Regions from separate parts of the Pseudomonas sp. JL27(2026) genome, predicted to be linked through region 2. Evidence: predicted binding sites of a transcription regulator. Region 2 holds the regulator's gene; the other holds the start of a gene.
The links. The regulator LexA, encoded in region 2, represses DNA repair genes until DNA is damaged. The targets are predictions, from matches to a motif close to CTGTNTNNNNANACAG.
Positions count from the first base shown of each region.

Region 1 (3,411 bases), 1.2 Mb from region 2:
TCGTTGATGATACGTTTTACGTCCAGGCCAGCAATACGGCCGGCGTCTTTGGTCGCCTGACGCTGGCTGTCGTTGAAGTAAGCAGGAACGGTGATCACCGCTTCAGTCACTGCTTCGCCGAGGTAGTCTTCGGCGGTTTTCTTCATTTTTTTCAGGATTTCAGCCGAGATCTGTGGCGGCGACATTTTCTGGCCGTTCACTTCAACCCAGGCGTCGGCGTTGTCAGCCTTGACGATCTTGTAAGGGACCATCTGAATGTCTTTCTGAACCACTTCTTCTTCGAAGCGACGACCGATCAAACGCTTCACCGCGTACAGGGTGTTGTGCGGATTGGTCACTGCCTGACGCTTGGCCGACTGGCCAACCAGGATTTCGCCATCGTTGGCGTAGGCAACGATCGACGGCGTGGTGCGCGCGCCTTCGGCGTTTTCGATAACTTTTACGTTGCCGTTTTCAAGAATGGAGACGCAGGAGTTGGTAGTCCCCAGGTCGATACCGATAATTTTGCCCATGTTCACTCTCCCGAAACTTTGGATTTGGTTGCCGCAGCAGTGGTGGCTAACTGCGGTAGCACTTAAACGCTTGACTTATAAATGGGGGCCTTGCGGCGGATTTCAAGCCTGCTCGTCAATCGAAGGCGAAACCGGCGCTGGCGCCTTGCTGACCACGACCATTGCCGGGCGCAGCAGACGACCGTTGAGCACGTAGCCCTTCTGGAACACCTTCAGCACGCTGTTGGGTTCCATGTCGGCACTTTCCTGCATCGCCATAGCCTGGTGATGCTCGGCGTTGAACGGCTCGCCTTCCGGATCGATCGCTTCCAGCTGATAACGCTTCAGAGTGTCCTGGAACATTTTCAGGGTCAGCTCGATGCCTTCACGCATCGGGCGAATGCTTTCGTCGTCCGGGTTGGACAACTCCAGGCCACGCTCCAGGCTATCGATGATCGGCAGCAGGTCGCCGGCAAATTTTTCCAGCGCGAATTTGTGAGCTTTCTCTACATCCTGCTCGGCGCGACGGCGGACGTTCTGCAGATCGGCGGCAACACGCAAAGCCTGATCCTGAGCGCCAGCCAGTTGCTCTTCGAGCACTTGTACACGAGCCACCAGGTCTTCACCCGATGCTTGGGGAGCCTGATTGGCGTCTAGATTTTGCGTATCCAGCGTCTGTTCGTCAGCCATAGATTTCTCCTTTCAAAATCGTGCGCGAACTCGACTCGCGCTTCTGCCCCGGTATATGGGGCCGCAATTTTCAGGTTCAAGGGCTGAAGTCGCGGTACGCGTGATTAACCTTACAAAAGTGCGTGAGATAGCATTCTGCTTCGCAATAAAAAAAACCGACACTCAAGCAAATCGAGCTAAACGCAGGCATTGTCAGCCAGAAACAAAACACTGTATAAATAACCAGACCTAAAGCCTGGGAGCGGCCTCTATGCTGGTGCACCTGTCCGTACATAACTACGCCATCGTTGAACATCTCGATCTGGAACTTGATCGCGGGATGAGCGTGATCACAGGGGAAACCGGCGCCGGCAAGTCGATCATGCTCGACGCCTTGGGCCTGACCCTCGGCGACCGCGCCGACAGCGGCGTCGTGCGCCCGGGCGCAGACAAGGCCGATATCCTGGCCACCTTCGACCTTGCCGACATCCCCGAAGCCAGCGCATGGCTGGCCGAACGCGACCTGGAAAGCGAAGGGCCGTGCATCCTGCGCCGGGTCATCACCGCTGAAGGTCGTTCACGCGGCTACATCAACGGCAGCCCCTGCCCGCTTGGCGATCTGAAAGCCCTCGGCGAACTGCTGATCGATATCCACAGCCAGCACGAGCACCAATCCCTGCTCAAAACCGACACCCACCGCCGACTGCTCGACGAATTCGCGGGCGCCACGGACCTCGCCCGCCAGGTGCAACTGGCCGCCCAACGCTGGCGCCAGACCCGCCAGGAACTGGAACGCCTTTCCAACTCCGGCGACGAGCAACGCGCACGCCACCAGTTGCTCAGCTATCAACTCGAAGAACTGGAAAACCTGGGCCTCGGTGAAAACGAGCTGGAACACCTGGAGCAGGAACACAAAAACCTTACCAACGCTGAAACCTTGCTGGGCATTTGCCGCCAAGTGGTCGAACAATGCAGCGAAAGTGACTCGGGCAATGTCCTGAATGCCCTGACCGCGAGCCTCAATCGCCTGTCGAGCGTCAATAATTCGGTGGTCGCACTGGGCGAAGCGACCAACCTGCTGACCAGCGCACAGATCCAGGTTGAAGAAGCAGTCGGCGAACTCAACCGCTTCCTCGATAACTTCGACGCCGACCCGGCACGCCTCCAGCAACTGGAAGAACGCCTCGACGCGATCTACACCCTGGCACGCAAACACCGGATTCAACCCACTGACGTCGCGGAACTCCAACAGCGCCTGCTGGACGAGATAGAAACACTCAATGCCAACGATGAATCCATCGAGCGACTAAGCGAAGAACTGGGCGCATACGCCCGACACTATCAGGAAAAAGCCCGAGAACTCAGCGATCTGCGCCATCAGGCGTCCACCTGCCTGGCCAGCGCCGTCGAACAGGAGATCCAGCGCCTGGGCATGCCCGGCGGTCGCTTCACCATCGAATTGCGCCCCAACAGCAGCACCGAATTGCTACCCAACGGCCTGGAACAGGTGGAATTGCTGGTCAGTGCCAACCCCGGACAACCGCTCAAAGCGCTGGCCAAGGTCGCGTCCGGTGGCGAACTGTCACGGATCAGCCTCGCAATCCAGGTCATTACCGCGCAAACCTCACGAGTACCGACGCTGGTATTTGACGAAGTGGACGTGGGCATCGGCGGCCCGACGGCTGAAATTGTCGGCCAACTGCTGCGCCGCCTGGGCGAACGCGGCCAAGTGCTGACGGTCACCCACTTGCCGCAAGTGGCCTCCCAGGGTCATCAACATCTATTTGTGCACAAGGTTCGCGGTCACGACGCTACGCATACAGCCGTGTCGAAGCTGAGCAAAAACGAGCGGATAGAAGAAGTAGCGCGAATGCTGGGCGGGATCGACCTGACCAAGGAATCCTTGGCCCACGCAAAGAAAATGGTCGTGACGGCAAAAATCTGATCAACGACAGAAAGCACGAAGGCGACCCTTGGGTCGCCTTCGTTCGTTTCGCGGACCTGAATCCGCGCGACATGCTTACTTTTTCTTGCGTACGTACAGCACAAGATTGTGATCCACCATCTCGTAGCCGTGCTTCTCGACGATCGCCTTCTGAAGTTTTTCGATTTCTTCGTCGAAGAATTCGATCACTTCGCCAGACTCCACGTTGACCATATGGTCGTGGTGACCGCCATCAGCCAGTTCGAAGACCGCGTGGCCGCCGTCGAAGTTGTGGCGGACCACAAGGCCAGCCGCTTCGAATTGAGT
Region 1 is NZ_CM167794.1:903,304-906,714, reverse strand. It holds gene dnaK (molecular chaperone DnaK) at 1-512, opposite strand, end outside; gene grpE (nucleotide exchange factor GrpE) at 615-1,181, opposite strand; gene recN (DNA repair protein RecN) at 1,432-3,105, shown strand; gene fur (ferric iron uptake transcriptional regulator) at 3,181-3,411, opposite strand, start outside.
Region 1: the regulator LexA is predicted to act here: its motif matches at 1,392-1,407, upstream of recN (DNA repair protein RecN).

Region 2 (3,411 bases):
TGGGCCGGCATGACGGCCGCCAACTGCTTGCTCAAACGGGCGAACGGCACCAGATCCTTGGCGCGGATCTCGTCGAGGCTACGCTCGTCATTGGGTATCGCGACGTGGGAGTCTGCCTCCGCCCAGCCGTGGCCAGGAAAATGCTTGCCTGTGGCCGCCATGCCGGCGCTGTTCATGCCACGGATAAAGGCCCCCGCCAGCAGCGCGGCGCGCTCGGGGTCACCTTCAAAGGCACGACTGCCCACCACAGCACTGCGCTGATAGTCGAGGTCCAGTACCGGGGCGAAGCTCAGGTCCAGGCCAACCGCCAGCACTTCGGTCGCCATGATCCAGCCACACTGCTCGGCCAGGTACTCGGCGTTCGGGTTATCGGCGATTGCACGCATTGCCGGCAAACGCACGAAGCCCTGACGCAGGCGCTGAACGCGACCGCCCTCCTGGTCTACCGCCAGTAGCAGATTCGGGCGAACAGCACGGATCGACGCACTCAATTCCCGTACCTGACGCGGATGCTCAATGTTGCGGGCAAAGATGATCAAGCCGCCCACTTCGGGCTGGCGCAACAATTGGCGATCTTCGGCCGTCAGCCAGGTACCGGCGACGTCCACCATCAACGAGCCTTGCAGGCCAGCAGTCATAGAGATTCCTTGATAACGAAAAGCGCGCGCGGCGCATCTTTGAATAACCCGGCCCGACGCAGACGCACGACTTCGCCACCAAGGGCAAGGCCTGGCGGAACGTGGTCTGCAAAAGGAAAATGGAGCGGATCTGAAACGAGAGTCGGCATGGGCGGCTAGCTTAGCGGATGTAAGCTGCCGCGCCCACCCGTGTGCGGCTAAACCTTGGCGGCCACCGGTGCCGACTTGCTGCGAGGGCGCAACTGGGCGGCGGCCATGGCGTCATCAGTGACGCCGGTTTCGGCGCGCATGCCAGCCGCCAGAAACGGCACCATCAGGCGCATCACCTGCTCAATGGAAGTGTTGACACCAAAATCAGTCTCGGCAATAGCACGCAAGGCCTTGATCCCCGACATGCTGAACGCAGCCGCGCCGAGCATGAAATGCACGCGCCAGAACAGTTCGATAGGCGGAATACGCGGTGCGGCGTCGTTGACCAGCAGCATGTAACGACGGAAAACCTTGCCGTACATGTCTTCCAGATAACGGCGCAAATGGCCTTGGCTCTGACTGAACGCCAGCCCCAGCAAACGCATGAATATGGAAAGATCGTTGCCGCTGCGGGGCTGCACGACCAGCGCTTGCTCCACGAGGATTTCCAGCAGGTCTTCCAGAGAAGGCTTGTTGTCAGGCTTGGCCTGACGACGCTCCAGTTCACGATCGAGGCTGATACAGAACGGCCCGAGAAAGCGCGAAAACACCGCTTGGATCAGCGCTTTTTTCGAGCCGAAGTGATAGTTCACTGCCGCCAGGTTGACACCCGCCTTGCTGGTGATCAGCCGCAATGAAGTTTCAGCAAACCCTTTTTCCGCGAACAACTGCTCGGCAGCATCAAGAATGCGTTCTACGGTTTCCGACTGGGCCATGGCTACTCCGCCTGACAAACACTTGTTTGAAACATACGTTTCAGCTTGTGTCTTGTCAAGGCTGGCAGTTCGTTTTGCGAATGGTCGGTCAGCTATTTAACCATACCTGCCGAAAGCTGTAGCCAGTCCTACAGACGTTGGGCCGATGATCTGCGGGACGACCGTCCAGCGGACGGTAAAAAATCGAGGATTGCCAAGAATGCTTCACTGTATATAATCCCAGTCACTGTATAAAAAGACAGAGCGATCGACATGCTAAAACTGACGCCCCGCCAAGCTGAGATTCTGGCTTTTATCAAACGCTGCCTCGAAGACAACGGCTATCCGCCCACCCGCGCGGAAATCGCCTTGGAACTGGGTTTCAAATCGCCCAACGCGGCGGAAGAACACCTAAAGGCACTGGCCCGCAAGGGCGCTATCGAAATGACACCCGGTGCTTCACGCGGCATTCGCATTCCAGGCTTTGAAGCCAAGGCCGACGAGTCCACCCTGCCGATCATTGGCCGGGTTGCTGCAGGTGCGCCGATTCTGGCCCAGCAACACATCGAAGAATCCTGCAACATCAATCCTGCCTTCTTCCATCCTCGCGCCGACTATTTGTTGCGTGTACACGGCATGAGCATGAAGGACGTCGGCATCTTTGATGGCGACTTGCTGGCAGTCCATACCACCCGTGAAGCCCGCAATGGCCAGATCGTTGTGGCACGGATCGGCGATGAAGTGACGGTAAAACGCTTCAAGCGCGACGGCAGCAAAGTTTGGCTGATTGCCGAAAACCCTGAATTCGCGCCTATCGAGGTGAATCTGAAAGATCAGGATCTGGTGATCGAAGGCTTGAGCGTCGGCGTCATACGCCGCTAAAGGAGGCTTTATGCAGTTCCCACATCTACCACAGCAGGCACAACTGACCTTGTTCGAAGCCTTCATGGTTCAGCCATTGGCGCCAACCCTGAAAGAGACAGTGCAGTCGCCCTGGATCGCCGAACCCGAAGTGTTCAGCGAACTGTCTTTGCGTGGCGCCGCCGGGAACTGCCTGAGCCTGCTTGCACCCATCCTGAGAGAACTGAGCCAGGAGCAGGACGCTCGCTGGCTGACACTGATTGCGCCACCGGCGAGCCTGACTCAAACCTGGCTTCGTGACGCCGGCCTGAACCGCGAGCGCATTCTGCTTTTACAACCGCGCGGCACACAAAGTGCCCTGCAACTGACCTGCGAAGCGTTACGCCTGGGGCGCAGCCACACCGTCGTCAGCTGGTTGAACCCACTGAATAGCGCCTCCCGGCAACAGTTGAGCAGCGCCGCCCGCATTGGAGAGGCACAAAGCCTGAATATTCGACTCGGTTAAGTGTCACGCAATGTGCACTTGAAGACGCAGGGCTTCTCCAGGACAGAGAAGCCGATCAGTAAAAATCGAGCAGCGATAATTTCTTACCAAAAACCGACAAACGGAATCAGTGAAGAACCCGCGACCCTTCTTCTTTGTCGAACTCACCTTCAACCAGGCGTCCCGCCATCTGCACACCGACGCTCAACATCGCCTTGGCGACTTCAACGTGCTGGCCCTGCAAGAAAGCCTTGGCATCCTCGGAGAAATCCAAAGTAACCAGAGAACCCTCGTCCTCGGCCCTGCGCAGCTCAATACGGCCGTCTGGTAACTCGACAATTTCTAGAAAGGACGTTGGCATAAAGGTCTGTTCTCCACGAAAGGCCGGGATTATATAGGCATCGGCCAGGCTTCGCTCGGGATCTTGAGGAACGGTCATCAGCCAACCATTCCGAAAAACTTCTTGCGGTCGGCCATTCCCCCTGATCGCCCCTCCCCTAATGCCCCCTCCTTCAAAAATTCGGCTTGTACTCAAAAGCCGCTG
Region 2 is NZ_CM167794.1:2,086,438-2,089,848, reverse strand. It holds gene nagZ (beta-N-acetylhexosaminidase) at 1-626, opposite strand, end outside; gene AC1Z1G_RS09465 (TetR/AcrR family transcriptional regulator) at 836-1,543, opposite strand; gene lexA (transcriptional repressor LexA) at 1,796-2,404, shown strand; gene sulA (SOS-induced cell division inhibitor SulA) at 2,415-2,888, shown strand; gene AC1Z1G_RS09450 (hypothetical protein) at 2,995-3,228, opposite strand; gene AC1Z1G_RS09445 (LemA family protein) at 3,380-3,411, opposite strand, start outside.